2 linked regions of the Mumia flava genome follow. Each later gene encodes a partner of the first gene's protein in a complex. Links are inferred from orthologs where the notes say so. Each region holds a gene or a part of one and is shown on either strand. Other genes may lie near its edges.

What was found.
Region 2: the proteins of mfd (region 1) and uvrA are in contact, whole or in part, in a crystal structure (PDB 4DFC), measured with the Escherichia coli proteins. The link is inferred for Mumia flava from one-to-one orthologs.

The regions. Positions count from the first base shown.
Region 1 is NZ_PGEZ01000001.1:1,103,950-1,119,435, forward strand. Bases 9,107-13,275 are described here. They hold mfd (transcription-repair coupling factor), read right to left. Parts: upstream 12,937-13,275; coding sequence 9,307-12,936; downstream 9,107-9,306. Other genes in these bases: CLV56_RS05285 (ScyD/ScyE family protein), read right to left, coding at 13,031-13,275. Outside these bases: CLV56_RS05235 (glycoside hydrolase domain-containing protein), read left to right, coding at 1-901; CLV56_RS05240 (glycosyltransferase), read left to right, coding at 957-2,252; CLV56_RS05245 (Ppx/GppA phosphatase family protein), read right to left, coding at 2,306-3,217; CLV56_RS05250 (DUF501 domain-containing protein), read right to left, coding at 3,214-3,687; CLV56_RS05255 (FtsB family cell division protein), read right to left, coding at 3,791-4,228; eno (phosphopyruvate hydratase), read right to left, coding at 4,391-5,668; CLV56_RS21185 (nucleoside triphosphate pyrophosphohydrolase), read right to left, coding at 5,763-6,677; CLV56_RS05270 (hypothetical protein), read right to left, coding at 6,674-7,330; CLV56_RS05275 (catalase), read right to left, coding at 7,442-8,899; more of CLV56_RS05285, read right to left, coding at 13,276-14,278; CLV56_RS05290 (NAD(P)-binding class I SAM-dependent methyltransferase), read left to right, coding at 14,477-15,486. UniProt on the Escherichia coli protein: Couples transcription and DNA repair by recognizing RNA polymerase (RNAP) stalled at DNA lesions. Mediates ATP-dependent release of RNAP and its truncated transcript from the DNA, and recruitment of nucleotide excision repair machinery to the damaged site.
Region 2 is NZ_PGEZ01000002.1:251,231-266,246, reverse strand. Bases 6,849-10,547 are described here. They hold uvrA (excinuclease ABC subunit UvrA), read left to right. Parts: upstream 6,849-7,236; coding sequence 7,237-10,347; downstream 10,348-10,547. Other genes in these bases: CLV56_RS15415 (Rieske (2Fe-2S) protein), read left to right, coding at 10,453-10,547; CLV56_RS15425 (maleylpyruvate isomerase family mycothiol-dependent enzyme), read right to left, coding at 6,849-7,069. In the rest of the region: CLV56_RS15455 (hypothetical protein), read right to left, coding at 1-935; CLV56_RS21390 (transglycosylase family protein), read left to right, coding at 1,519-1,980; CLV56_RS21385 (amino acid permease), read right to left, coding at 2,027-2,650; CLV56_RS21380 (APC family permease), read right to left, coding at 2,692-3,483; CLV56_RS20665 (hypothetical protein), read left to right, coding at 3,619-3,867; CLV56_RS15440 (LysR family transcriptional regulator), read right to left, coding at 3,885-4,793; CLV56_RS15435 (CBU_0592 family membrane protein), read left to right, coding at 4,929-5,510; CLV56_RS15430 (MBL fold metallo-hydrolase), read right to left, coding at 5,669-6,322; more of CLV56_RS15425, read right to left, coding at 6,353-6,848; more of CLV56_RS15415, read left to right, coding at 10,548-10,935; excinuclease ABC subunit UvrC, read left to right, coding at 10,993-12,978; RNase adapter RapZ, read left to right, coding at 12,975-13,844; CLV56_RS15400 (gluconeogenesis factor YvcK family protein), read left to right, coding at 13,907-14,845; DNA-binding protein WhiA, read left to right, coding at 14,904-15,016. UniProt on the Escherichia coli protein: The UvrABC repair system catalyzes the recognition and processing of DNA lesions. UvrA is an ATPase and a DNA-binding protein. A damage recognition complex composed of 2 UvrA and 2 UvrB subunits scans DNA for abnormalities.

The sequences.
Region 1 (15,486 bases):
CGGCCTCGCCCACCCCGTCAGCCACACCCTCGACCTCGCGTTCGGCTACTGGTGCACCCAGCTCGTCGCAGAGCACGTCGGCGACAAGACGCTCGCGGCCGAGCTCGCGCAGTACGCCGGGGGCTGGACGAACGCGTTCGACCCGACGACCGGGCTGCTGCTCGACTCCACGTACTACGAAGGCGGCAAGTGGAACTACTCGTTCCGCCTGCTGCACGACATGGCCGCCCGGATCGCCCTGGTCGGCGGAGACGACGCGTTCGTCGCGATGCTCGACCGGTTCTTCGGGTACGGCGCGGCGCCGGTCGTCCAGCCGGGGCCGCGTCCGGGCGTCGAGGAGATGGCGGCGGGCTACGCGCTGGCGCGGTTCGAGGGCCTGAACAACGAGCCCGACATGGAGGCACCCTGGGCGTACCACTACGCCGGGCGTCCGGACCGTACCGCCGAGGTCGTCCACGCCGCCGTGCACCAGTGCTTCGGTACGGGCGCGGGCGGGCTCGCGGGGAACGACGACTCCGGCGGGCTGTCGTCGTGGTACGTGTGGGCGTCGCTCGGGTTGTTCCCGGTGGCCGGGCAGAGTCTGTTCCTGGTGAGCGCACCCGCCTTCGAGGCCGCGACGATCCACCTCGCCGGCGCCGACCTCGAGATCGAGACGACCGGGTTCGCCGAGCCCGGCCCGGACACGCCCCCGCAGTACGTCCAGGAGGCCTACCTCGACGGCCGTCCCCTGGAGCGCACCTGGCTGGACGGGGCGCGGCTGCACCGCGGTGGCCGGCTCCTGATCGAGCTCGGACCCGAGCCGAGCCGGTGGGGCCAGGCACCCGAGCACCGACCGCCGTCGTTCCCGGCCGGGACCCGACGCGAGGACGTCGTCGGCCCCTCGGCCGACGTGCCGCTCTGACCTGCCGCGCCACCTGAGACCCGCCGCACACCACCCACACCCACGGAGGAACGCGATGAACACCCACCCGTACCGTCTCGTCATCGTCGTCCGTGCCGACCCGGTGATCTGCGGACACTCCGGCGAGGCCCGCAACCTCGCCGAGGCCGCCCTCGTGCGGGGCTTCACCGACGTCCGGATCGTCACCTGGCCGATCGAGCGTCTCGAGGCTGCGGGCCTGCCGCTCAAGCCGCTCGAGACGGTGATGCCGTACTCCCCGGGCATCACCGTGGAGCGCCCCGACCCCGTGGGAGACGCGCGGGTTCCCGACGGACGCTACCTCGCCGGGCTGACCGGACGACTGGTCGAGCTGTTCACCGACGGAGTGCCGACCGTGGCGATGTCGCTCTACCTCAGCCCGCACACGTTCGCGGTCACCGACGCCGTCCGGATCGCACGGTCCACCGGTCTGCCGGTCGACGTCACGACCGTCGCCGAGGCGGTCGGCTCCGACGTGACGAACGTCGTGCGCGGCTGCATCGAGGCCGACCGGTTCGGCGCCGCGGCGCAGGTGCTGTCGACGTACCTCGCCAACGACGTGTGCCTCGCCGTCTCGGAGTACACCCGCGACCTCGTGCTCGAGTGCGCCCGTGAGGTCGACGCACGGCACGGCACGCGGTACGCGAGCCGGTGCGCCCAGCGGATCCGGATCTCCTACCCCGCCATCGACACCCGCGCGTACACCGACCTCGATCCGGCCGACGTCGACGCCGCGCTCGCGGCTCGGGGTCTCGAGCGGGACGGGTACGTGTTCTTCCTGTCCCGGCTCGCCGCGGCGAAGGGTGTCGACGACCTGATCGACGGGTTCGCGCGCAGCGGGACGGCGGCGACGACACGCCTGGTGATCGCAGGTCGCGGGCCCGAGGCGGCCGAGCTGCGGGCGTACGCGGCGGCGTCGCCGGCAGCGGACCGGATCACGTTCCTCGACGACGTGGACGACGACGAGAAGCCGTACCTGATGGCGGGGAGCGCGGCGTTCGTGCTGCCCAGCAAGCCGCGCCCCGAGTTCGTCGAGACGTTCGGGATCGCGCTCACCGAGGCGATGCTCGCCGGCGCGGGCGGCGTGATCACCACGCTGACCGGCGGGATCGGCGAGGCGGTGGGCGACCACGCGACGATCGTCGGTGTCGAGGATCCCGACGCGATCGCTGCGGCGCTCGACGACCTCGTGCTGCGCAGCGGACCCGACGATCGGACGCAGCGGCGGGAGGCGGCACGCTCGTACGCGCTGCAGTTCGACCGGGCGCACGTGCTCGACGGGATCCTCGGCGCGGTCTGGGCGTCGCGCGGCCCGACCGTCATCGGCGCCTGACCTCGCGACCCCCGCCACGGGCAAATCGCGGCCCCGCCACGGGCGTCTCGCGGTCAGAGGAGGGACCAGGCGATCCCGTCGAGGATGTCGTGCTCGGACACGATCATCTCGGCGACGCCGGTCCGCTCGAGGACGCGGTCGAGCACGAGCGCACCGCCACCGATCACGTCGGCCCGGCCGGGGTGCATGTACGGCCAGGATCGCCGCTGCTCGACCGTGGCGGCGAGGATCTGCGCCCCGACCTGCCGGACCCGCGACACCGACAGGCGCGCGTGGTGGATCCGCTCGGAGTCGTACTCCGCGAGGTCCAGGGCGGCGGCCGCGACCGTGGTGATGGTGCCGGCGACGCCGACGACCGTCCGGACCGCGCCCAGCTCCAGCTCGACGCCGTCGAGCGCAGCGTCGACGTCGGCGGCGCAGGACTCGATCTCCCCCAGCGTCGGAGGGTCGTCGCGCAGGTGCCGCTCGGTCATCCGGACCGAACCGACGTCCAGCGACAACGCGCCCTCGGCCCGGCCGTCACGACCGACGATCAGCTCCGTCGAGCCGCCGCCGAGATCGATCACGAGCACCGGCTGATCCACGTCGGGCAGGTCACGCGCGGCGCCCGCGAACGACAGCGCCGCCTCCTCCGCGCCCGAGGCGACGTCGGGCGCCACGCCGAGCCGCTCCTGCACGCCCGCCGCGAAGTCAGCGGCGTTGGAGGCGTCACGGGTGGCCGACGTCGCGACGAACCGCAACCGCTCGGCGCCGTACTCGGAGATCTGGGCTGCGTAGGCGTCGCACGCGGCGAAGGTCCGGTCGAGGGCAGCGTCGTCGAGGCGCCCGGTGCGGTCCACGCCGTAGCCGAGCCGGACGATCTCCATCCGGCGGACGACGTCCTGGGCGGTACCGTCGTCGCCCAGGTCGGCGATCAGGAGCCGGATCGAGTTCGTGCCGCAGTCGATCGCGGCCACCCGGGTCATCCGGCGCTCCCAGGTCCGTCAGCCGCCGGAGCGCACGGGGTGCCCGACCACCAGTCCCCGAGGTACGCGACCGCCTCGTCGCCCAGAGGGTTCACGCCCGGACCGCTCGCGAGGGACTGCCCGACGAGCACGTGCAGGCACTTCACGCGGTCGGGCATCCCGCCGGCGGTGACGTGGTCGATCTCCGGCACGGCACCGAGCGCGCGACGCTCGGCGAGATAGCGGTCGTGAGCCGCACGGTAGTCCGCGGCCAGCGCCGCGTCGGTCTCGAGACGCTCACTCATCTCGCGCATCAGGCCGGACGCCTCGAGCGTCCCGATCCGGCCGTTCAGCCGGTCGCAGACCACGTAGTACAGCGTCGGGAACGGGGTCCCGTCGGGCAGCCGCGGCAACGTCTTGACGACGTTCGGGTGTCCGGACGGGCATCGACTCATGACCGCGACGACACCCCTCGGGGCACGGCCGAGCATGCCGGCGATGGCGTCCAGGTCGGCCTGCGCGACTCCGCTCGCGTCGCCGGCCTGCTCACCGCCGCGGGGGGACAGGTCGCCGGGCTCGGCACCGGGGTTCACGTCACTCCTCGTGGTCCTGGGGTTTGACGACGCCGCCGGATCCGCTCGTCGTCGTGGGCGCGTCCTCCGTCCCGGGGACGTCCCCCGCGGTCTCGACCGACGACCAGAGCCGGTTCCACCAGACCGGACCGCCCTCGTCCTCGGTACTCGTCGGGGCAGTGAGCTCCGGGGCGTCACCGACCGGTTCGCCGTCGGCCCCGAGCACGGTGAACCCGACCTCGCCCGGCATCACCCAGCCGAAGCGGGAGCGGGCCTGCTGCTCGACGAACTCGGGGTCGTCGTAGCGCGCCTTCTGCTTCTCGAGCTCCGCGATCGCCTCGGTCGAGGCGTCGATCCGGGCATGAGCCGCCGCGAGGGCGTCACGCTGCTGGAGCCAGGCCTTCAGGCTCGAGGCGTACGAGATCGCGAGCACGAGCAGGACGAGGAGCAGCACCGCCATCCGGCGGGTCAACCGTGGCGTGCGCCGCTCCGGCGCGGACGCCGACTGCTGCTCCGGCGCCGTGCGCCTCGCCGACGACGCCGCGGACGGACGCGACCGAGTCCCCGCCGGCCGGTTGGCCGGGCGGCTGGTCGAGGTCCGTCGCGACGTCGGCGGCACCGCTCAGCCCTGGTGGCGCGGGAACGCCGAACGACCGGCGTACGTCGCGGCGTCGTCGAGCAGCTCCTCGATCCGGAGCAGCTGGTTGTACTTCGCCACCCGCTCCGAGCGCGCCGGTGCGCCGGTCTTGATCTGGCCGCAGTTCGTCGCGACGGCGAGGTCGGCGATCGTCGTGTCCTCGGTCTCCCCCGAGCGGTGGCTCATCATGCAGCGGAAACCGTTGCGGTGCGCCAGCTCGACGGCGTCCAGGGTCTCGGTCAGGGTGCCGATCTGGTTGACCTTGACCAGGAGCGCGTTCGCCGACGCCTCGTCGATCCCGCGCTGGAGCCGCTCGGAGTTCGTCACGAACAGGTCGTCGCCCACGAGCTGGGTCCGGGCACCGAGCGACGCGGTCAGCGCGCTCCAGCCGGCCCAGTCCTCCTCGTCGAGGGGGTCCTCGATCGAGACGATCGGGTACGCGTCGAGGAGCTCGGCGTAGTACGCCGACATGTCCTCGGAGGTGCGGACCGAGCCTTCGAACGTGTAGCCGTCGTCGCCGTGGAACTCCGAGGCCGCCACGTCGAGCGCGAGCGCGATGTCGGTGCCGAGGCTCAGACCGGTCGACTCGACGGCCTTCGCGATCAGATCGAGCGCGGCACGGTTGTTCGCCAGGTCGGGGGCGAAACCGCCCTCGTCGCCGAGACCGGTCGCCAGGCCTTCCTTCTTCAGCACCGACTTGAGCGCGTGGTAGACCTCGACGCCCTGGCGCAGCGCCTCACGGAACGAGTCGGCTCCGATCGGGGCGATCATGAACTCCTGGATGTCGACCCCGGTGTCGGCGTGCGCACCGCCGTTGAGGATGTTCATCATCGGGACCGGGAGCACGTGAGCGTTGGGACCACCGACGTACTGGAACAGCGGCAGGCCGGCCGAGTCCGCCGCGGCTCGGGCTGCGGCGAGCGACACACCGAGGATGGCGTTCGCGCCGAGCTGGGCCTTGTTCGGGGTCGTGTCGAGCCGGATCAGCGTCTGGTCGAGGTAGCGCTGCTCGTCGGCGTCCAGGCCGAGGATCTCGGGGTGGATCGTATCGTTGACCGCGTCGACGGCCTGCTGCACGCCCTTGCCGCCGTACCGGTCACCGCCGTCACGCAGCTCCACCGCTTCGAACTGGCCGGTCGAGGCACCCGACGGCACGTCGGCGCGCGCGATCGTCCCGTCGTCGAGGGCGATCTCGACCTCGACGGTGGGGTTGCCGCGTGAGTCGAGGATCTCTCGTGCTCCGACAGCTTCGATGCTTGCCACTAGGACTCCTTGGGAAGGACGGGCTGTGTCGTCCCCACCCTAGTGGACCCGTTCCGGCCGACCGACGCGCAGCGCCACGCCGGGAAGGGTCGGCTCAGCGGCCCGCGACGAGCTCGTTCACGCGCCGTCTCAGCTCCTGCTCGGCGTCGCGGCCCTCGGCCCGCGCCTGCAGCACCAGAGCGAGCAGCCGGTCGGCGAGCGCGTCGCCGTCGGCGGAGACGGGCGCCCCGTCGCGCTCGAGCCGGGAGACGACCTTGTCGGCGTACGCGAGCGCGGGCAACGTCGGGGCGATCCCGTCGAGCACCGAGGCGCGAGGCTTCTCGGTGGCTTTCAGCCGCTGCCAGTTCGCGTCGACCTCCGCGGCGTCAGCCACGTCGACGTCCCCGAAGACGTGCGGGTTGCGGCGCACGAGCTTCTCGACGATCCCGGCGGCGACGTCGTCGATGTCCCAACCGTCGTCCGTGGGGCCGCGACCGGCCGCGACCGCGGCATGGAACACGACCTGCATCAGCAGGTCGCCGAGCTCCTCGCGCAGCTCGTCCGTCGCGCCGCGGTCGAGCGCGTCCAGCACCTCGTACGCCTCCTCGAGCAGGTACTGCTGCAGCGAGGCGTGGGTCTGCTCGCGGGTCCACGGGCACTCGAGCCGCAGCCGGTCCATCACCTCGACGAGGTCGAGCAGGCGAGCACCGGGGACGTCGTACGAGCCGAAGACGACCTCGATCTCGTCGGTCTGCGTTCCGGAGGCGACCAGGCGGGACGCGAGGTCGCGGGCCCAGTCGACGTCCCCGGCCGGCGCCAGCCACACGGTGCCTGCGTCACCGCCCGTGTCCGGCTGCGCGACGAGCGGATCCGTCACGACCCGGACGGGCAGCCCGGCCGCCACCAGGGCCTGGTACGTGGGGTCGTCCTCGTCGATCGCGACCACGTCGGTCGCGGCGTCCAGTGCCCGCCAGGCGGCGTACGTCAGCAGGCCCGGAGCGACCCGTGGGCTGGTGACGAGGATCTTCACTCAGTCGGCTCCACACCCTGGCACGGCTCGCCGGTCTCCGCCGGGTCCGCCGCGACCTGGGCGACCGACAGCGACCCGGTGCCACCGACGATCTCCGCGGAGTCGGACACTCCCAGACGGGGATCGACCGCGGGGTCGAGCCGCTCGAGCTCGGCCGCGACCGCCTCGGCGCCGGCCTGCTGCACCTGCTGCTGGTTCTCGGCGGTGGTGTCGACGCCGAGCTCCTGCTCGCCGATCGCCGAACGGAGGGCGACGTTCTCGTAGTCCTTCTCGAGCAGCTCGAGGATGTCGTCGGCGTCGGAGCCGAACGTGTCGTCGATCTGCGTGACCTGGGCGGGGTCGATCGCGTACGCGGACGGCTCGAGCTCGATGCCGTCCTCGGCCGCGAGCGACCGCGCGGCCTGCAGCTGCATCTCCTGCGCGGCCACGAGGCTGCGCACCGAACCGGGGTCCGGTGCCTGAGCGCCCTGAGCCGCCGCCTGGGTCCCGAGGAACAGGCAGCCGGCGTCCGCGAGGCGGTCGAGGTCGCTCATCGCGAACTGCGCCGACCCGACCACCGTCGCGTCCCCGGGATGGTTCGCGCCGCATCCGGCGAGAGCGAGGGTCGCAGCGGCTGCGACGATCAGGCGGCGGGTGCGGACCGAGCGGGGCATCGGTGTTCCTCTCCGAGAGTCGCGGGCGGCGTGACCGGCATCACCGGCCGTCCGCGCTCAGCGTACCGGCACCGCCTGCGCGTCGGCGCCGGCCCGGGCAGCGACCGCAGCTCAGCCGCCGTTCTTCAGCGACGCCAGCTCGGACTCGACGGCCTTGGCCAGCTCCGTGTCGACGTTGCCGAGGTACGTCCAGACCCGGGCCAGCACCTCGTCGGTCACGCCGTCGGCGAGGTGACCTGCGATGTTGCTGACGAGGCGTGCCCGTGCAGCGTCGTCCATCACCTCGCGCACCAGCGTCCCGGCCTGGCCGAAGTCGTCGTCCTCGGGGTGGAGCTCGTACGGAGCGCGGATCTGCTCCCCGGCCGCAGGCCAGCCCTTCCCGTCGACGTACTGCGGATCCGCCTCGGGGCCGCCGTAGGAGTTCGGTGCGTACACCGGCACCGACGGGTCGGCCCAGGCGTACCGCATCGCGCCCTCCTTGGAGTACGAGTGCACCGGCGCGTGGGGGGCGTTCACCGGGAGCTGGGCGTAGTTCGTGCCGATCCGGTAGCGGTGCGTGTCCGCGTAGGAGAAGACCCGGCCGAGCAGCATCTTGTCCGGGCTGACGTAGACCCCCGGCACGAGATTGCTCGGCTCGAACGCCGCCTGCTCGATCTGCGCGAAGAAGTTCTCCGGGTTCTTGTTCAGCGTGAGCGTGCCGACCTTGCGACGGGGGTAGTCCTTCTGCGAGATCGTCTTGGTGAGGTCGAACGGGTTGAAGCGGTACGACGCCGCCTCCTCGAACGGCATGATCTGCACCTCGAACGACCACGACGGGAAGTCGCCGGCGGCGATCGCGTCGAACAGGTCCTTGCGGTGCAGGTCCGGGTCGGAGCCCGCCAGGCTGTCGGCGTCGGCCTGCGTGAGGAAGTCCACGCCCTGGTTGGTCTTGAAGTGGTAGCGCACCCAGAACCGGTCGCCGTCGGCGTTGATCCACTGGTACGTGTGGGAGCTGAAGCCGTCCATGTGGCGGTACGTCCTGGGGATCCCACGGTCGCCCATGAGCCAGATCACCTGGTGCGCGGACTCCGGCGACAGGGTCCAGAAGTCCCACTGCATGTTGTGGTCGCGCAGACCGGAGTCGGGCAGACGCTTCTGGCTGCGGATGAAGTCCTGGAACTTCATCGGGTCGCGGACGAAGAAGACCGGCGTGTTGTTGCCGACCATGTCGTAGTTGCCCTCGTCGGTGTAGAACTTCAGCGCGAAGCCGCGCGGGTCGCGCCAGGTGTCCGGGCTCCCCTGCTCGCCGGCGACGGTGGAGAACCGGGCGACCATGTCGGTCTTCCTACCCGGCTGGAACAGCGACGCCTTCGTGAACGCGCTGACGTCCTCGGTGATCTCCAGCTCGCCGAACGCACCGGAGCCCTTCGCGTGCACGACGCGCTCGGGGACGCGTTCCCGGTTGAACTGGGCCATCTTCTCGATCAGGTAGTGGTCGTGCAGCGCGATCGAGCCGAGGTCGCCCTGGGTCAGGGAGTGCTCGTCGCTCTCGACCGGGATCCCGGTGTTGGTGGTCGTCGGGTCAGCCATCGCTGCCTCCTCGGATGGGTTCCGTGATCGTTCTCCACGAAACGCCGTACCCGAACACCACGCAACCCATGCAAGCCGAACCTCACCCGCCACCCGCGTCGCATCGCGCGCCGGGAGACTCCGTAGCCGGCTGGGGAGACCCGCACCGGGCGCGGGAAACCATCCGCGCCCAGTGGGAGACTCCGTAGCCGGCTGCGGAGACCCGCACCGGGCGCGGGAAACCATCCGCGCCCAGTGGGAGACTCCGTAGCCGGCTGGGAAGACCCGCACCGGGCGCGGGAAACCATCCGCGCCCAGTGGGAGACTCCGTAGCCGGCTGGGGAGACTGCGGTCCGAGGCAGGGGTCCGAGGCAGGGGGCCGAGGCAGGGGTCCGGCACAGCGCTGCCGCGATCTGCGCGACGGCGGGTCAGGCCGCGGGCGGGCCCGCGATCACCGTGTCGATCAGAGTGCGGCACCAGTCCATCAGCTCGGCGTCGCGCAGCGGCTGACCACCGACCGGCTTCGTCTTGGGCCGTGGGACCAGCACGAGCTTCACCTGCGGCTTCACGACCGAGCCCGGGTAGACCCGCTTGAGCCGCATCTGGCGCGACTCGGGCAGGTCGACCCCGGTGATCCGGATGTTGTTGCCCGCGGTCGTGAGCTCGGTGACACCGGCGTCGCGCGCCCGGACCCGCAGCCGCGCCACGTCGAGCAGCGCGTCGACCGGCGCCGGCGGCTCGCCGTACCGGTCCACGAGCTCCTCGCGCACGTCGTCGACCTCCGCGTCGGTGCGGACGGCGGCGAGCTGCTTGTACATCTCCAGCCGCAGCCGCTCGCTCTGCACGTAGTCGTGCGGCAGGTGCGCGTCGACCGGGAGCTCCAGCTTGACCTCGGCCGTCTCCTCGCCGTGATCGCCGCGGTACTCGGCGACCGCCTCGCCGACCAGGCGCACGTACAGGTCGAACCCGACGTCGGCGATGTGCCCGGACTGCTCGCCGCCGAGCAGGTTGCCGGCGCCGCGGATCTCGAGGTCCTTCATGGCGATCGCCATGCCGCCGCCGAGCTCGGAGTGCTGAGCGATCGTCGACAGCCGCTCGTGCGCGGTCTCGGTCAGCGGCTTGTCCGGCGGGTAGAGGAAGTACGCGTACGCACGCTCCCGCGAGCGCCCGACGCGGCCACGCAGCTGATGCAGCTGCGAGAGGCCGAGAGTGTCGGCACGCTCGACGATCATCGTGTTGGCGTTCGAGACGTCGAGGCCGGACTCGACGATCGTGGTGCAGACCAGCACGTCGTACTTCTTCTCCCAGAAGTCGACCATGATCTGCTCGAGCCGGTGCTCGCCCATCTGACCGTGCGCCGCGGCGATCCGGGCCTCGGGCACCAGCTCGGAGAGCCGCTTGACCGCCTTGTCCATCGAGCTGACGCGGTTGTGGATGAAGAACGCCTGCCCGTCGCGCAACAGCTCGCGGCGCAGGGCCGCGGCGACCTGCCGCTCGTCGTACGCGCCGACGAACCCGAGAACCGGGTGGCGCTCCTCCGGCGGCGTCTGGATCGTCGACATCTCCCGGATCCCGGTGACCGCCATCTCGAGCGTCCGCGGGATCGGCGTCGCCGACATCGACAGCACGTCGACCGCGGCGCGCAGCTGCTTGAGCGCCTCCTTGTGCTCGACGCCGAAGCGCTGCTCCTCGTCGACGATCACGAGACCGAGCTTCGGGATCTTCACGCCGGGCTGCAGGAGACGGTGCGTGCCGATGACGAGGTCGACCGAGCCGTCCTCGAGCCCGGCGAGGACCTGCTTGGCCTCCTTGTCGGTCTGGAACCGCGACAGCGCCCGCATCGTCACGGGGAACTGGGCGTACCGCTCCGCGAACGTCGCGAAGTGCTGCTGGACGAGCAGCGTCGTCGGGACCAGCACGATCACCTGCAGGCCGTCCTGGATCGCCTTGAACGCGGCCCGGACCGCGATCTCGGTCTTGCCGTAGCCGACGTCGCCGCAGACCAGGCGGTCCATCGGGACCGGCCGCTCCATGTCGCGCTTGACCTCGTCGATGGTGACGAGCTGGTCGGGCGTCTCGTGGAACGGGAACGCGTCCTCCAGCTCGCGCTGCCAGGGCGTGTCGGCCGCGAACGCGTGCCCCTTCGTCGCCTGGCGCGCGGCGTACAGCTTGATCAGGCCGTCGGCGATCTGCCGCACGGCCTTGCGAGCGCGGGACTTGCGCTTGTTCCAGTCGGAGCCGCCGAGCCGGTCGAGGCTCGGCTGCTCGCCGCCGACGTAGCGGGTGACCTGGTCGAGCTGGTCGGTCGGCACGAACAAGCGGTCCGGCGGCTGGCCCCGCTTCGACGCGGCGTACTCGATCACGAGGTACTCGCGGGTCGCGCCCTGGACCTGCCGCTGCATCATCTCGACGTAACGGCCGACGCCGTGCTGCTCGTGCACCACGTGGTCGCCGGGCGTGAGCTCGAGCGGGTCGATCTGCTTCTTGCGGCGCCGCGGCATCGTGCGCTCGTCGCGCGGCGCGGCAGCGGTCTGACCGACCAGGTCGGCCTGGGTCAGCACCACCAGACCCGTCCCCCGAGCCACGAATCCGTGCTCGAGGTCCCCGCAGGCGACGTGCACGACGTGCCCGGTCAGGTCCTCGGCCGCCAGCGCGGAGTGGAAGCGCGCGGGCACGTCGTGCTCGCCCAGCACCTCGACGCCACGGGCCGCCTGGCCCTCTCCCGGCGCGAGCAGCACGACCCGGTGGCCCTCGCCGAGCCAGCCCTTGACGTCGACCAGCGCGCGCTCGATCTCGCCGCGGTAGGCAGGGGTCGGGTCGAACGGAAGATTGACCCCGTCGACGTCGATCGCGTCGAAGCGCTCGTCGAGGTCTCGATCGCTCGCTCCGCTCGCGCCTCGACCAACGGAATCCTCGCTGGTCGAGGCCGAGCGGAGCGAGGATCGAGACCCGAGCTCCTCGTCGACCAGGAACGGCGACGTCGACCACCACGCACGACCGGACGACAGGGTGTGGAGCCGCACGTCGGCCAGCGAGCGGTACGCGGCGGCGCCCAGGTCGATCGGCGCCTGCCCGCCACCCGCGGCGGCCGCCCAGGACGCGCCGAGGAACTCCTCGCTCGTGGCGACCAGGTCGTGCGCTCGCGCCCGGACCCGCTCGGGGTCGCAGACCAGCACGGTCGCGGTGTCCGGCACGAGGTCGACCAGGAGCTCCATCCCGTCGACCAGGACCGGCGCCAGGGACTCCATCCCCTCGACCGCCTGGCCCTCGGCGATCTTGTCGAGCATCTCGCCGAGCTCGGGGTGCGCTGCGGCGAGGTCGCGGGCACGGCCGCGGACGTCGTCGGTGAGCAGCAGCTCGCGGCAGGGCGGCGCCCACATCCGGTCGACCGGGTCGGTGGAGCGCTGGTCGGCGACGGAGAAGTGCCGGAGCTCGTCGACCTCGTCGCCGAAGAACTCGACCCGTACGGGGTGGTCCGCCGTGGGCGGGAACACGTCCACGATGCCGCCGCGCACGGCGAGCTCCCCGCGCTTGGTGACGAGGTCCACGCGGTCGTACGCGGCGTCGACGAGACGGCGGACGACGTCGTCGAGCGCGATCTCGTCCCCGCGGCGCAGCTCGACCGGTTCGAGGTCGGCCAGCCCACGGACCTGCGGCTGCAGGACGGACCGGATCGGGGCCACCAGGACCCTCACCGGGCCGGTCGCCGCGGTGTCCCCGGGGTGCACGAGCCGGCGCAGCACCGCGAGCCGGCGGCCGACGGTGTCCGAGCGGGGTGAGAGGCGCTCGTGCGGCAGCGTCTCCCAGGCGGGGTAGAGCGCAACCTCGTCCGGGCCGACCAGTGCGCCGATCTCGGTCTCGAGCTGCTCGGCCTCCCGCACGGTCGCGGTCACGGCGAGCACGAACGCGTCCTCGCCGGCGAGCACGCCGGCGAGGAACGGACGCAGGGACGGTGGGGCGGACAGGTCGAGCGCCGACACACCGTCGCGACGGTCTCGAACCGCGTGCGCGAGGGTGGGATCGGCCGCCACGGCCTCGGCCAGGGCGTGCAGAGTCATCGAGGCCCAAGGATAGTCCGGGCCACCCACAGGAACGCAGGCACGCGTGACGCCGGTGGGTGGGCCCGAGCCCGCCCACCGGCGTCACGTCAGCTCACCGGCGGTCGCCCTTGCCCGGGTCGCCCTTGCCGGGATCGCCCTTGCCGGGATCGTCCTTGCCGTGGTCACCCTTGCCGGGATGGTGGTGATGACGCTTCGCGCGGTACTTCACCAACGTCCCCTGCGGCGTCGGCTCGCCCCCGGAGAACAACGCCTCGAGCTCCGGTGCGTTCGCCGCCCAGACCGCGCCGGCCCGGTACTCCACCGCCGTCGCCCACGGCAACGGGGCGAACGGCCGCGCCGTGCGGTAGCCGCGCTTCACGACCGAGATCCCCTCGCCGAACAGCTCGGCGACGTAGATGTCGCCCTTCGGCGAGACGGCCAGGTTGGTGGCCCCGAAGAAGCCGCTCGCGACCTTGCGCGTGCGCCCGGTCCACGGGTTCACCTTGTAGACCGCGCCCCGCGCCCCGAGGCTCGGGTCCTCCGGACCGCCGGGGAGCAGGGAGACGTACAACCATCCGTCCGGACCCCACTCGACGTCGGTCGGGACCGGGTCGAAGTAGTAGTCGAAGCCGACCGCGCACTCGGGCAGACCGAACGCTCCGGCGAGCTCCGGCGTGATCTCCAGCGGCTGCGCCGGCATGAGGGCCAGCGTCCTGATGCGTCCGCTGCGGCTGATCCGCTGGATGGTGTTCGCGCCCGCATCGGCGACGAACGTGGTGCCGAACGGCCCCGCGAGCGTGGCGTACGGGTGCGGGTTCAGGTCCCCGCCGTACTGCGCCGGCGGCGGGCCCGACTCCGGGTTCTCCGGGTCCGGCGCCGGCCACTGCGCGATGCAGGCGTCGTCGAGGTCGCGCGCGCCGTAGACGACGTCGCCGTCCGGGTTCCTCGTGAGCTCGTAGGCGCCCGTGTCGGCGAGAACCTTCACGTTGCCGCGCCGGTCGACCGACTTGATCCCCGTGAAGCCGCCCGGGTCCTCGGGATCGCCGGAGAAGCCGGTCTCCGCGAAGGTCACCGTACGGCCGCGGACCGACACCCCACCGACCTCCGCTCCGTTCTCGGACCCGTAGACGACGCTCGGCGTCCCCTTCCTCGGGACCTTCATCAGCTGCCCGGCGAAGTTCTGGGACACGTAGGCGGTGCCGTCGCGCGCGACGGCGAAGCTCAGGGCGGTGAACAGGCCGTCGGTGACGGTCTTCGGCGACGGCGGGTGGTGGGACCCGTGTGCCGTGGCAGGCGCGGTCGCCAGGGCCAGCGACACGGTGGTCGCGACCCCGGCGACGAGCACGAGTGCTCGTCTCATGAATGTTCCCCCGATGACTTGGGGCCGCCCGAGATCAGCCGATCTGGAGCGACTCTGACACCAGATCGTGACGAAGGGGACAAACTTTCACATCGGGTACGAAGCGGTCGGAGACAACTTGCTGCGAAACCGGGACCCGGGTCGCATCCGCGCCACTACGCTGAGCGACGTCCAGCCCGCGCCGTACGAGGAGCTCCGATGTCCGCCGAGACCAGCCTGCCGAGTCCGATCGAATCCTGGCGCGACCGCTGGAGCGGCGAGCCTGGCGGCGTCGTCGTGCTCGACCTGGGGTCGCAGCCCGCCTCGGACCTGTTCCCCGCCCCCGACGACCCGCTGCCGGACCCCGAGTACCCGCTGCGGATGGTGATGAGCACCACCAGCGGGCTGCTCCAGCTGGAGGACGACCCGACCGAGCCCGAGGAGCCGCTGGGCGTCGAGCCGCGGGCGCTGGTCGAGCAGGCGGAGAAGTGCGTCGCCGACCTCACCGAGGCCGGGTTCGTCGTCGAGGGCACCCGGTTCGTGGACTACCCGAGCCCGCACGGCGGCTCGTGGACCCCGCAGCTCACCCTGCGCGGAGCGGAGAAGGTGGCGAGCGGGCCGGCCGACCTGGTCGTCGACGTCCACGGCATGATGCACGACCGCGACCAGCTGGCCGCCTTCCGTGAGCGGGTCGACCACCTCGACGACGACGGCGTGATCGCGTTCATGATCCACAACGTCGCCTCGATCGTGCGGGTCGGGATGTGGAACGCCCTCAAGAGCGGGCACTTCGCGTACTACTCGACGCCAGCGCTGGTCTCGATGGCGGCCGAGCTGGGCCTGACCGGCGTCGGCGCCTGGCAGTACCCGCTCTACCAGGACGGCACGACGATGCTCGTGTTCGCGAGGACCGGCAGCCGCTGGGGCGAGCAGGCGGCCTCGGTGACCGCGATGATCGAGCGCGAGACCGCCGAGGGGATCGACGATCCCGCGTACGTGGCGACCCTCGGCGAGGCCCTCGAGACCTCGGTGGCCGCGATCCGCGGCTACCTCGACGACGCCGCGAAGCAGGGACTGGTCGTCGGCGGGTACGGCGCCGCGTCGCGGACCTCGTCGCTGCTGCGCTCGGCCGAGGTGAACCCCGCGCTGCTCGCTGCGGTCGCCGATGCCGCGACCGGCAAGCACGGCCTGACGATGCCGACCACCCGGGTCCCGATCGTCTCGCCGCA
Region 2 (15,016 bases), on another replicon or contig:
CGGTAGTGCGCACCCGGGATCGGGGCGAAGAGGTTGCGCCACCGTGCCCCGAACTTCGGCCGCGGCCCGTCGTACCCGCGCTCGACGAGGGCCCGGTAGACCCGCAGGACGGTCGCTCGCGGCTGCGAGAACCGCGCATTCGTGATCTGGACGTACGCCACGTGGTGGTCGCGGAACCCCTCGTACCGACTGATGTCCGTGCCGAACTGCTCCGGCGACTCGGCGTGCTGACGTCCCTCGTACTCGACGACGAGCAGCCAGCGGCGATAGAGGAGGTCGACGCACCCGAGTCTGCGGTCGTCGACGACGAGGTCGACGTTGCACTCGGGCTTCGGCAGGCCCGCCACCACGAGGCACGCCCTCAGCTTCGATTCCCGGGGTGAGCGGGCCCTCGGGTCGAGCAGGCGTACGACCTCGAGGGCGCGTTCGGCCCCGGGCCGCCAGGCGTCCTCGGTCGCGAGCTCGACGATCTCGGGCACGGAGGCGTGGCCGTGGCGCACGAGCCAGTCGCCGAGGGCGATTAGATCGATCATCGCCTCGTGCGCACAGCACCCGACGAACGCCGCGGCAGGCGTGACTCCGATGTCGTCGCACGGCGGCAGCCGGAGTGTCCGGTGCACGAGGATGCCGTCGATGTCGACGTGGTGGTCACGCTCCAGGACGAAGCAGATCGGGCGGAACGGCAGGTCGTCGTAGCCGAGCGCGACCATCCGCGCCGCGTCGGTCAGGTGGGCGTCATCGGGGACGGCGAGCGACGCAGCTGTGATCCAGTCCAGCAGGGTCATCCCGTGGTCGCGCAGCACCCACACCTCGGGGAAGACCCGACGGAACCGTTGGCCGTGCAGGACCTTCTTCGAGAGCCGGGCTTCGCGGGCCTGTCGGTACGAGAACGGGCCGTCGGAGAGGCAGGGCGGGACCGGCGTCGGGGCTGGCATGGGTCCATTCCAGGCGCAGGCGGCATCCGGTGTGGACCGTCGGAGCCGTGACTGTGGACAACCGCCCAACACCAGCAGCGTGTGGACCAACGCAGGTGCGGGCGGCGAGTCGTACGGCCGTCGGTGAGCTGGTTCCCACGCGACCGGGTTGGGTGGGAACCAGCTCACCTCCGCCGGGACCGCGTGGGAACCCACTCACCTCCGCCGCGACCGGGTGGGAACCAGCTCACCGCCCACCCGGGCCGTACGCCGGCCGGACCGCGTGCTCCGCACCGACACGCGGCACGTGAGATGTCCGATGTGACGGGTTTGGCTTGATTCGGGTGCTTACCCTGGCGGAGGTTCGTTCGACCACGCCGAGTCCCGCTCGGGCCGGACGCACCGTCTCTGCAAGGTCGGCCCCCGAGCCGACGAACCGATCTGGAACGACGAGCGGGAGTGGGGGAACCAATTCCGGAGACGCGGCGCCGCCGTGGCTCCTGGGGTGAAGTTCCCTGGTGCGGGCCCGTCCCGCGCCGGGAGACCGGGCACCTTCCGCCCGAACCCGACAGCTCACCTCGCAGGCGTGGCGAAGGAACTCACCATGCATTTCGTCCCTCGGAACGTGGGGCGCGCGGCTGTCTCGGTCCTGGCTGCGCTCGCCCTCGCCTTCGGTCTCCTGGTTGCGTCCGGTGGTGCTGCGAGCGCCGCGAGCGACCGGACCTGGCAGAAGCTCTCCCGGTGCGAGTCCGGTGCGCGCTGGCACATCAACACCGGCAACGGCTACCACGGTGGCCTCCAGTTCAGCTCGAGCACGTGGCGCGGCTACGGCGGCAAGCGGTTCGCGCGGTACGCGGACAACGCCAAGCGCCGTCAGCAGATCGTGATCGCCGAGCGCGTGCTCAAGGGCCAGGGCTGGGGCGCGTGGCCGTCCTGCTCCCGCAAGCTGGGGCTGGGCGGCAAGCACAAGCGCGTCAAGTGGCAGGGCTTCCGCAAGAGCGACCGCCTCGCCAAGAAGAACGCGATCGGGCACTTCCCGCGCTGGTGGCGCAAGAAGTTCTGGTGACCACCGGCCCGACCGGCGGAGGCGGCCGCGATCGTGGCCGCCTCCGTCACTCGAGGTCGCCGGGATCCTGCACGAACGTCTTGCGGCCGTAGATCGCGCGGTTCAGCACCCACGTCGTCGCCCACAGCACGACGCCGACGCCCAGCAGGACGCCGGCCACCTCGTACTGCGCTGCGTCCCGCCCGGACAGCGGCGTCACGAGGTACACGCAGGTGATCGCGCCGAGCACCGGCAACACCGTCGGCGCGTGGAAGTGGTCGGAGTCGACGTGGTGCCGCCGCAGCACCAGCACGGCGACGTTGACGACCGCGAACACCGCGAGCAGCAGCAGCGCGGTCGTGCCGCCGAGCACGGTGACGGCGTTCTCGCTCGCACCGAACACCCAGGTGATGAGGCCCAGGGCGATCGCCGTGGTGAACAGGATCGCCACCCACGGCGTCCGGCTGCGCCGGCCCACGTGCGCGAGCGCCGGCGGCAGGACGCGCTGCCGCGCCATCCCGTACAGCAGGCGGCTGGCCATCAGCATGTTGATCAGCGCGGTGTTGGCGACCGCGAACATCGTGATGAACGGGTAGATGTCGTCCACCGGCAGGCTCGGTGCACCGATCTCCACGACGGTCAGCAGCGGCGTCTCGGACTCCGCGAGGTCGCCGACCGGGACCAGCGCCACCGCCGTGATCGAGACCAGGACGTACGTGATGCCGGCGATCGTCAGCTCAGCCCGCTGAGGATGATCGGTGGGAAGGTGCGGACCGGGTCCTTGGTCTCCTCGGCCATGTTCACCGAGTCCTCGAACCCGACCATCGCGAAGAACGCGAGCGACGTCGCCGTGGTGACGGCCAGGAAGACGTTCTTGTCGTCGGGCGTGTCGAACGCGACCGCGCGTGAGAAGTCCGCGTCACCCTGGGTCATCGCGAACACCCCGACCGCGAGCACGAGGAGCAGGCCGGTCAGCTCGACGAGGGTCAGCACGACATTCGTCATCACCCCGTGCGCGACGCCCCGCAGGTTGATCAGCGCCAGGAGAATCATGAACGCGAGGGCGAGCACGAGGATGCCGCCCGTCGGGAGCCCGAGCCCGAACCCCTGGTCGAAGCTGAGCGCGAAGACCCGCGACGCGGTCGAGGCCGACGTGATGCCGGAGCACATCACCGTGAAGGCCACGAGGAACGTCAGGAAGTGCACGCCGAAGGCCTTGTGGGTGTAGAGCGCGGCGCCGGCGGCCTGCGGGTACTTCGTGACCAGCTCGAGGTACGAGAAGGCGGTGAGCGTCGCGATCGCGAACGCCACCAGGAACGGCAGCCAGGCCGCGCCCCCGACCTCGCCCGCCACCTGTCCGGTCAGGGCGTACACCCCGGTCCCGAGGATGTCGCCGACGACGAAGAGCAGCAGCAGCCTCGGCGTCATGAACCGTCGCAGCTCGGTGCTGCTGTCCGTGCCGCCGTCGCCCTCCCGGCCGGTGCCGGCGCTCGAGGGGGGTCCGTCTTGGGGGTCGGTCGTCACGGCAACCTCCTCGGTGCGCACGATGCCCGACAACACTCTGCCCGTGCGGCCTCCTCCGCAATTCGACGCGCGACGCGTTCGCCGGATACCTCAGGCTGTCGAACACAAGTTCGAATGCCAGCGTATCCTGGCGCCGTGGGCACCAATCGGCGGTACGCAGGGCGGGAGGCGCCGCAGGTCGCTCCCCGTACGGGCGGTGGTGTCCGGCACGTGTGGGTCCGGCTCGGCCGGTACGAGGCGGACGCGTACCCGGGTCTGGTCGTGGAGTGGCGCCGGGAGTCCGGGGGCTGGGTCGCGCGGGTCGCGTTCGTGCCGGGGGAGCAGGGCGAGGGGACGCTCGTGGAGCAGTGGGTCGAGGCGTCCCGGCTCCGCCCGGCTCCCTAGCGCGGGGGAGGGACCGCTCAGACCTGCTCGAGCGACGCGGCCACCGCCAGGAGCTGGTCCAGGACCGCGCGGGTCGCCAGGCCGGGCTCGCGGCGGTTCTGGCGGTGCCGTACGACGACCCGCCGGGTGCCGAGGCCGGGGAGAGCGACCACCTCGACGCCGGCCGGCAGCTCGCGCTGCAGAGCGAGGGAGGGCACCATCGCGATCCCCTCGCCGGCGGCGACGAAGGCGAACGCCGCCTCGAAGCTCGCGTACCCGTGCCGGGTGTGCAGTGTCGTGCCGAGCGCCTCCGCCTGACGTCCGAGGGCGCGAGCGGCGGCCGTCCCCGGATCGGCTCCGAGCCAGGTGGCGTCGACGAGGTCGGAGATCTGGGTGGGCGTGGCGTACGCGGCGGGGATGACGAGACGCCAGGGGTCGTCGAGGAGGAGCACGTCGTTCATCCCGCGCGGGGTGGTCGGGAGGGTCGTCTCGTCGTGCTCCAGGAGCGCGAGGTCGAGATCGCCGGCCCGGAGCATCCGGAGGGCGTCCGCGGGCTCGCGCTCGTCCACCAGGAGGTCGACGCCCGGGTACGTCTCGCGCAGCGCGGCGACGGCGGGCGCGACGATCGCCTGGATGGCGGTCGGGAACGAGCCGAGCCACACCCGCCCCGAGACCTCGTCGCCGAGTGTGGCGAGGGTCTTGCGGGCCTCGACGAGCTCGGCCTCGATCCGCTCCGCAGCCTCGGCCAGGACGCGCCCCGCGGGCGTGAGCGTGACGCCGCGCGGACCCCTCACCAGGACGTCCACACCCTCCTCGGACTCGAGGCGCGCGATCTGCTGGGAGACCGCCGAGGGTGTGATCTTCATCTCGTCCGCGGCGGCCAGGATGCCGCCCGTGCGGTGCACGGCCAGCAGGAACGCGAGACGACGGGGGTCGATCGACGGCATACAGCAATGCTAAATGGCCGATCAAGAAAGCGTCGATTGTTCTAAACCCATGGGCCACGCAGACTGGTGGTCGTCCCGGTCGATGCCGACCGGGACCGACCATCTCCCACCCGTCCCTCGAAGGGGGTTCCTCCCGTGTCCGTCACCGACGTCGTCACCACGGTCGGCTGGATCGGCGCTGCTGCCGGTGCTGCCGCCTACCTGCTCGTCACGCGGGGCCGCTGGAACGCCTCGTCGGCGCGCTATCAGACGGCGAACCTGACGGGTGCGGGGCTGATGGGCGGCGTGGCTGCGTTCAACGGGATCTGGCCGGCGTTCGCGGCGAACCTCGTGTGGGTCGTCATCGGCGCGCAGGCGCTCTGGATGATCGTGGTCAAGCGGCGCGAGGACCGGCTGGTCGTGGCGACCGCCGACCACCTGCGTCTCCAGTGGGCCGACGAGGCCGCCGTTCCCGAGGACGACGCGGCCGCCGGGGCCGAGCCGGTGCCCGCGGACGAGGGCGCCCCTGCGCTGGCCGTCGCGGAGCTGGCCGTCGCGGAGCTGGCCGTCGCGGACCAGCAGGCCGCGGCCGACGAGGCCGTCTGGCAGTCGCTGCTGGGCTCCGAGGCGGACATGCCGGGCGAGGTGGCCGCCGAGGCGAACCCGACCCTGCGGATGTCGATCGACGAGCTGGCCGAGCTCCAGGTCAGGCGGCGCCGCCGCTCCGTCGCCGCCTGAGCGGGCATCGGGCCGTACGGCCGGGCGCCGCCGCGCGACTTCGGCCCAGCGGGCCGCGCAGGTAGTGTGACGGTACGGGTTGTCGGATTCGCCTCCGACGTTCCGAGGCCCCGGGCCGGCGCTTCCACCGCCCCCGGGGCCGTCCTCTGTCCGCTGGTTCACCAGCCCCGCGCACGCCATTCCGCCAGCGACGGCCGCTCGGTCCCGAGCGTGGAGTCGTCGCCGTGACCGGGGTAGAACCACGTCTCGTCCGGGAGCCGGTCGAAGAGCTTGTGCTCGACGTCGTCGATCAGCGACGCGAAGTCGTCCGCCGACCAGGTCTTGCCGACGCCGCCCGGGAACAGCGCGTCACCGGTGAACAGGTGCGGCATCCCGTCGGGGTCGTCGTAGAGCAGCGCGATCGAGCCCGGGGTGTGCCCGACGAGGTGGATCACGCGCAGGCGCGACCGGCCGACCGGCACCTCGTCGCCGTCGTCGAGCAGATCGTCCGCGGGGACCCCGATCTCGTCCGCGTCGTGGCGGCCCGCGAGGCATCGCGCACCGGTGTCGGCGACGACCTCCGCGAGCGCCTGCCAGTGGTCGCCGTGACGGTGCGTGGTGACGACACGGGCGAGGCCGCCCTCACCGATCGTCTCGAGGAGGGTCTCGGCGTCGTTCGCCGCGTCGATCAGCACCTGCTCGTCGGTGTGCCGGCACCGCAGGACGTACGCGTTGTTGCTCATCGGGCCGACCGCGACCTTGGTGATGATGAGGTCGGCCAGCTCGCGGACCTGGGGCGGGCCGCCGACCGTGACGTGGCCGGTGTAGGACATCGTGGTCTCCTCGCAGGTCGAGGGTCGGCCTCAGCGCCAGTCGCCGAGGGTCGGGAGGTCGCCGTCGACGGTCGCCAGGCTGGGGCCGGTCGCACGCCCGGTGACCCACGCCAGCAGGTCGGCCTGCGTCCCGGAGACCGTACGGCCGCCGCCGTCGCCGATCCCCAGTCCGGAGTCGGTCGCTCGCAGGGCGATCGGCTCGCCGGCGCGGTCGCTGAGGTTCGTGGCTGCGTCGCGCAGCGCGAGGCCCACCCACCCGGCCGGCCACTGATCAGGCACGTAGCCGGTGCCGAGGTCGGTGTGGTGGATGATCACCTCGCCTGCTCTCATCATCGGGATCCACGTCGCGGGGTACTTCGTGCTGTGCGCACCGCCCTCGATCACGGCGGACCATGCCTCGTCGGGCAACGAGCGGGCCGTGACGATCCACCGCACGGAGGACTCCGTCAGGTCGTCCAGCAGCTCGTCGGTGCTGCGGGCCGCGCCGGCCTCGATGTCGGCGTCTCGCTGCTCCCGCGACGGGTACATCCGGGTCTCGACGCCGGTGTTGGCCCAGGTGAAGAGATTCACGAGGGCGTCGGCGTTGCGGGCGAGGTGCGTGACGAGGTGCGCGCGGGTCCAGCCGGGGAGCAGGCACGGCGCCCGGAGGTCGTCGGCGCTGAGCGCGTCGAGGTCGGTGAGCAGCGCTTGGGTCCGAGAGTCGACCAGATCGATCACGTCGTGCGGCGTCGCGTTCGCGGAGGTCATGGAGACACCCTGCCAGCCCCGGGCCGTCGGCGTCACCGCCGGTCCGTCCGCGACCGGTTCTTGTCAGGGGTGCTCGGTAGGCTTGTTTCTGCGGGTCAGGCACGCTCGAGCGTCCGGTCTCGCCCGAATTCACCGGAGTCTCCGACCGACAGGAAGCGGCTGATCACGTGGCAGACCGACTGCTCGTCCGCGGCGCTCGCGAGCACAATCTGAAGGACGTCTCGATCGACCTCCCCCGCGACGCGATGATCGTGTTCACGGGGCTGTCGGGGTCGGGCAAGTCGTCGCTCGCCTTCGACACGATCTTCGCGGAGGGCCAGCGCCGCTACGTCGAGTCGCTGTCGGCCTACGCCCGGCAGTTCCTCGGGCAGATGGACAAGCCCGACGTCGACTTCATCGAGGGCCTCTCGCCCGCGGTGTCGATCGACCAGAAGTCGACCTCACGGAATCCCCGCTCGACCGTCGGCACCATCACCGAGGTGTACGACTACCTCCGCCTGCTGTACGCGCGGATCGGTCACCCGCACTGCCCGGTCTGCGGCGAGGCGATCACCCGGCAGACCCCGCAGCAGATCGTGGACCGCGTGATGGAGCTGGAGGAGGGCACCCGCTTCCAGGTGCTCGCGCCGGTGATCCGCAGCCGCAAGGGGGAGTACCTCGACCTCTTCCGCCAGCTCCGCTCGCAGGGATACAGCCGTGTCCGAGTCGACGGGGAGATCCTCAGCCTCGCCGACGACCCGCCGGCGCTCGCGAAGCAGAAGAAGCACGACATCGAGGTCGTCGTGGACCGCCTCGTCGTGAAGCCCACGGCACAGCAGCGGATCACCGACTCGATCGAGACCGCGCTGGGTCTCGCCGACGGTCTCGTGCTGCTCGACTTCGTCGACGTCGAGGCCGGGGCGCCGGGGCGGATCCGCCGGTTCTCGGAGCGTCTCGCCTGCCCGAACGACCATCCGCTCGCCGTCGACGAGCTGGAGCCGCGGTCGTTCTCGTTCAACTCCCCGTTCGGCGCCTGCCCGGACTGTGCCGGTCTCGGCACGCGGATGGAGGTCGATCCGGAGCTGGTGATCCCGGACCCGAGCCGGCCGCTCGACGACGGTGCGGTCGCGCCGTGGTCCGGTGCCCACGTGGCGGACTACTTCGGGCGCCTCCTGAACGCCCTCGGCGAGGAGCTGGGGTTCGCGCCGACCGATGCGTACGAGGGCCTGACCGCGGCCCAGCGCAAGGCGCTCCTGGAGGGCCACCCGACCCAGGTGCACGTGCACTACCGCAACCGCTACGGCCGGGAGCGCTCGTACTGGTCGAGCTTCGAGGGCGTGATCCCGTACGTCGTGCGCCGGCACGCCGAGGCCGAGAGCGACACGAGCCGGGAGCGGTACGAGGAGTTCATGCGCGAGGTGCCGTGCCCGACCTGCGGCGGCTCGCGGCTCAAGCCGGTGATCCTCGGTGTCACGACGTCGTCGCGGCGCGGTGGCGAGAAGAACATCGCCGAGGTGGCCGCGCTGTCGATCGACGAGGCGGCGCACTACCTGGCCGAGCTCGAGATGAGCGAGCGGGAGCGGCAGATCGGCGAGCGGGTGCTCAAGGAGATCCACGAGCGCCTGCGCTTCCTGCTGGACGTCGGCCTGGACTACCTGACCCTGGACCGCGCCGCCGGTTCGCTCTCGGGCGGCGAGGCCCAGCGGATCCGGCTCGCGACGCAGATCGGCGCGGGTCTCGTCGGCGTCCTCTACGTGCTGGACGAGCCCTCGATCGGCCTGCACCAGCGCGACAACCACCGGCTGATCGAGACCCTCGTGCGCCTGCGCGACCTCGGCAACACCCTGATCGTGGTCGAGCACGACGAGGACACGATCCGGACGGCCGACTGGGTCGTCGACATCGGTCCGGGAGCCGGCGAGCACGGCGGCCAGGTGATCGTGTCCGGGACGGTCGAGGAGCTGTACGCGTCCCCGGACTCGCTGACCGGCCAGTACCTCTCCGGCCGCAAGGAGATCCCGGTCCCCGCGGAGCGCCGGCCGCGCCGCGAGGGCCACGAGATCACCGTGCGCGGCGCCCGGGAGCACAACCTCCGCGGGATCGACGTGACGTTCCCGCTGGCCCAGCTCGTCGCCGTCACTGGGGTCTCCGGCTCCGGCAAGTCCACCTTGGTCAACGACATCCTCTACACCTCGCTGGCGCGGACGATCTACAACGCGCGGTCGCTGCCGGGGCGCCACAAGGACATCGTCGGCGCCGACCGTGTCGACAAGGTGATCCACGTCGACCAGTCGCCGATCGGACGCACCCCCCGGTCCAACCCGGCGACGTACACCGGCGTGTGGGACCACGTGCGCAAGCTGTTCGCGCAGACGCCGGAGGCGAAGGTCCGGGGCTACCAGCAGGGCCGCTTCTCGTTCAACGTCAAGGGCGGACGCTGCGAGGCGTGCTCCGGCGACGGCACGATCAAGATCGAGATGAACTTCCTGCCCGACGTCTACGTCCCGTGCGAGGTCTGTCACGGCGCCCGGTACAACCGGGAGACCCTGGAGGTGCACTACAAGGGCAAGACCGTGGCGGAGATCCTCGACATGCCGATCGAGGAGGCGAAGGAGTTCTTCGCCGCCATCCCGGCGATCGCCCGCCACCTCAACACGCTGGTCGACGTCGGCCTGGGGTACGTCCGCCTCGGGCAGCCGGCGCCGACGCTGTCGGGCGGCGAGGCGCAGCGAGTCAAGCTCGCCGCCGAGCTGCAGAAGCGTCAGACCGGCCGCACGCTCTACGTGCTGGACGAGCCGACCACGGGACTGCACTTCGAGGACATCCGCAAGCTCCTCGGCGTCCTGGGTCGGCTGGTCGACCAGGGCAACTCCGTGATCGTGATCGAGCACAACCTCGATGTCATCAAGACGGCTGACTGGATCGTCGACATGGGACCCGAGGGCGGCACCCGCGGAGGTCTCCTGATCGCCGAGGGGACGCCCGAGCAGGTGGCCGCGGACCCGGACAGCCACACCGGCTCGTTCCTGCGGCCGCTGCTGGAAGGCAAGGAAGCGGCCCAGCCGACGATGCAGCCCGCGCTGGACCTGGAGCCGGGAGCAGGCCGGCGTACGACGAAGAAGGCCGCCGCGAAGAAGACCGCCGCGAAGAGGCCGGCGAAGAAGACCGCGGCCGTGAAGGGGTCGACCGCGACGGCGACCACCAAGAAGTCGACCGCCAAGAAGGCACCTGCGAAGAAGTCGACCGCCAAGAAGGCACCTGCGAAGAAGTCGACAGCGAAGAGAAGCACGGCTCGGTAGTCCGCGGTCGCGAAGCGGTCGGATCGACGCACAACGGGCTTGTGGGAACCCCCGGTCGGCCGTGATCGTTGAACCCTGCACGACGTCGCCCACGAAGGGAACTCCATGACTGAGCCACTCGACCGCCGTCGCGTCCTCCAGGGGGTCGCCGTCGTCGGCGGCGCCACGGTGGCGACCAGCCTGCTGGCAGCCTGCGGCGAGGACACCAGCGGGTCCACCGGCTCCGGCTCGGGTGCGAGGTCGGACGCGGCCAGCGACCCGGCGACGACCGACGGAGGCTCGGACGGCGGCGGGGGCGGCGGCACGGTGCTTGGCTCCACCTCGGACGTCCCGGTCGGCGGAGGCCGTCTGTACGAGGGCGAGAAGGTCATCGTCACCCAGCCCACCGAGGGCGAGTTCGTGGGTTTCAGCGCTGTCTGCACGCACCAGGGCTGCATCGTGAGCCTGATCGAGGACGACACGATGACGTGCCCGTGCCACAACAGCGAGTTCTCCGCGGAGGACGGATCCGTGCTCGGCGGGCCGGCGTCCGAGCCGCTCCCGTCGGTGGCGGTGTCGGTCTCCGGGGACGAGATCGTCCTCGGGTAGTCCGAGCACGCGTGTCCGCGCCCTGCGCTGTCGGCGCCGGCTCGTAGGGTGGGCGTTGTGGCAGATCCCGCGACCTATCGACCCGCCCCGGGGTCGATTCCCGATGCTCCGGGGGTGTATCGCTTCCGCGACGAGCTCGGTCGGGTGATCTACGTCGGCAAGGCGAAGTCGCTGCGCTCGCGCCTGTCGTCCTACTTCGCCGACCTCGCCGGGCTCCACCCGCGCACCCAGCAGATGGTCACCACCGCCGCCGGTGTGGACTGGACGGTCGTGTCGACGGAGGTCGAGGCCCTCCAGCTGGAGTACAGCTGGATCAAGGAGTTCGACCCGCGGTTCAACGTGAAGTACCGCGACGACAAGTCGTACCCGTGGCTCGCGATCACCCGCAGCGAGGAGTTCCCGCGGGTGATGGTGGGGCGTGGCGCGAAGCGCAAGGGCGTCCGCTACTTCGGCCCGTACAGCCACGCCTGGGCGATCCGCGAGACGGTCGACCTCCTGCTGAGGGTCTTCCCGATGCGCTCCTGCTCGAAGGGCGTGTTCAACCGGTCGAAGCAGATCGGGCGTCCGTGCCTGCTCGGCTACATCGGCAAGTGCTCGGCGCCGTGCGTCGGCCGGGTGACACCGGAGGAGCACCGGGAGATCGTCGACGACTTCTGCTCGTTCATGGCGGGCAACACCACGACGTACATCAAGCGCCTCGAGCGGGAGATGAAGGCCGCTGCCGCTGAGCAGGAGTACGAGCGCGCGGCCCGGCTGCGCGACGACATCGACGCGCTCCGCAAGGCCTTGGACAAGAACGCCGTGGTCCTCGGGGACGCGACCGACGCCGACGTGATCGCGCTGGCCGACGACCCGCTCGAGGTCGGCGTGCAGATCTTCTCCGTCCGTGGCGGGCGGGTCCGCGGACGACGGGGGTGGGTCGCCGACAAGACCGACGACGCCGGCGTCGGTGAGCTCGTCGAGCGGGCCCTCGTCACGCTGTACGACGGTGAGCAGGCGGACGGCATCCCGCGGGAGGTGCTGGTCCCGGTGCTCCCCGAGGATGCGACGACGATCGCGGAGTGGCTGGGCGAGCGGCGCGGGGGACGGGTCGCGGTTCGGGTGCCGCAACGCGGTGACAAGCGGGCGCTGATGGAGACGGTCGAGCGCAACGCCACCCAGGCTCTGACGCTCCACAAGACGAAGCGCGCGAGCGACCTGACCACCCGGACGCGCGCGCTGGAGGAGGTCCAGAAGGCCCTGGACCTGCCGGAGGCGCCGCTGCGGATCGAGTGCTTCGACGTGTCCAACCTGCAGGGCACGGAGGTGGTCGCGTCGATGGTGGTGTTCGAGGACGGTCTCCCGCGCAAGGGCGAGTACCGCCGGTTCGTGATCCGCGGCGTCGAAGGTCAGAACGACGTGGCGGCGATGCACGAGACGATCACGCGGCGCTTCCGCCGCTACCTGGACGAGCGTGCCGCGCTGTCGGAGCCCGAGATCGGCTCCGACGGCGAGGCCGAGGGTCCGCAGCTGGTCGACCCGGACACGGGCAAGCCGCGCAAGTTCGCGTACGCTCCCGGGCTGGTCGTGGTCGACGGCGGACCACCCCAGGTCGCGGCGGCGGCGCGGGCGATGCGCGAGCTGGGTGTCGACGACATCCCGCTGTGCGGCCTGGCGAAGCGGCTGGAGGAGGTGTGGCTCCCCGACGAGGAGGATCCGGTCATCCTGCCGCGGACCAGCGAGGGCCTCTACCTGCTCCAGCGGGTGCGTGACGAGGCGCACCGGTTCGCGATCACGCACCACCGCGGTCGGCGGTCACGGACGATGGTGGAGAGCGCGCTGGACGACGTCCCCGGTCTCGGCGAGGTGCGCCGGAAGTCCTTGATGAAGCGGTTCGGCTCGCTGAAGAAGCTGCGTGCCGCGAGCGCCGACGAGATCGCGCAGGTCCCGGGTTTCGGTCCGCGGACGGCGCAGGCAGTGGTCGACGCGCTCGCGGCGCCGCAGCCCTCGGCGGCGCCGGCGATCAACACCACGACCGGGGAGATCCTGGAGGAGGACACATGAGCCGCAGCGGTGTGGAGGACCTGGTCCTCGTCACCGGGATGACCGGAGCGGGCAAGAGCACGGTCGCGAAGATGCTCGAGGACATCGGCTACTTCGTGGTCGACAACCTGCCTCCCCAGCTGCTCGACGACACCGTCGACCTGTTCGGCGAGAACCACCTGACCACCAAGCTGGGGGTCGTCGTCGACGCGCGGTCGCAGGTGTTCTTCTCCGAGCTCTCGGGGGCGCTCGACTCGCTCCGCGCGTCGGGTCTGCGCCCGACGGTCGTGTTCGTCGAGGCGGCCGACGACGTGCTGGTCCGACGGCAGGAGGCCGCGCGGCGCCCGCATCCGCTGCGCACGGAGGGGCGCCTGCTCGACGGCTTCGCGGTGGAGCGGGAGATGTTGCGCGGGCTCCGCTCGACCGCCGACCTCGTGGTCGACACCACCCACCTCAACACCCACCAGCTCTCGGCGCGGATCTCGTCGGCGTTCGAGGACGCCGACGAGCACCCGCTGCGGGCGACGGTGGTCTCGTTCGGCTTCAAGTACGGGATCCCGGTCGACGCCGACATGGTGGCCGACATGCGGTTCCTCCCGAACCCGTTCTGGATCGACGAGCTGCGTCCGCTGTCGGGTCTCGACGACGCGGTCCGGGAGCACGTCCTGGGCCAGGGGGACGCGAAGCGGTTCCTCGACCAGTACGAGGCTCTGCTCGCCACCCTGACCGGCGGTTTCGTGCGCGAGAACAAGCGATTCCTGAGTCTGGCGATCGGCTGCACGGGGGGTCGGCACCGCAGCGTGGCGATGGCCGAGGAGCTCGGCCGCCGGCTGCGCGACCACGACGTGCGGACCCTGGTGATCCACCGCGACCTGGGGCGCGAGTGAGCACCGCAGCTCCGCGCAGGGGCCCGGTGAAGGCTCCGGGAGACCATCGCAGCGTCGTCGCGATGGGAGGGGGGCACGGACTCGCGGCGAGCCTGTCCGCGCTGCGCTACCTGCCGGTGGACCTCACCGCCGTGGTCACGGTCGCGGACAACGGCGGCTCGTCCGGGCGTCTGCGCGACGAGCTCGGCGTCCTGCCTCCCGGGGACCTGCGCCAGGCCCTGGCGGCGCTCTGCGGGGAGGACGAGTGGGGGCGGACGTGGGCGCAGGTGCTGCAGCACCGGTTCTCCACCGAAGGCGACCTCAACGGTCACAGCGTCGGCAACCTGCTGATCGCCGCGCTCTGGGAGCTGCTCGACGACCACGTCGACGGGTTGGACTGGGTCGGCCGGCTGCTGGGCGCCCGTGGGCGGGTGCTCCCGATGGCCTCGATCCCGCTCGACATCGAGGCGACGGTGCGGACCGCGGCCGGCGCCATGGAGGTCGTCCGCGGCCAGGCTGCGGTCGCCACCACGCGCTCGGAGGTCCTGGCGGTGCGGCTGGATCCCACCGACCCTCCCGCGAGCCCCGACGTCCTCCGGGCCGTGCGGGACGCCGACTGGGTCGTCGTCGGCCCGGGATCGTGGTTCACCAGCGTGCTCCCGAACCTTCTCGTCCCTCAGCTCTCCCAGGCCCTGCACGACACCGCGGCGCGCCGGATGCTGGTCCTCAACCTCGCGCCGCAGACGGGCGAGACCGAGGGGTTCTCCCCGGAGCGGCACCTCGAGGTGATCGCCGACCACGCTCCCGATCTCCGGGTGGACGTGGTGCTCGCCGACGCCGACGCGATCGGTGACCCCGCGGCGGTGCGGGCGGCTGCGGCCATCATGGGGGCCGAGCTCGTCCTCGAGCGGCTCGCCGTCGGCGACGGTTCGGCGCGGCACGACCCGCTGCGCCTGGCGGGAGCGTACGAACGCGTGATGCGTGCGCGCCCGGGAGCGCTTCGGGACGCGCGGCTACAGTGACCGGGAGGGCACACGGGGGCTGTGTGCGCCTGCACGAGGACGAGGACAGGAGCGACGGATGGCGATGACGGCACAGGTCAAGTCCGAGCTCGCGAGCACCTCGGTGACGAAGGCGTGCTGCCGCAAGGCAGAGGTCTCGTCGATGCTGCGCTTCGGCGGTGGACTGCACCT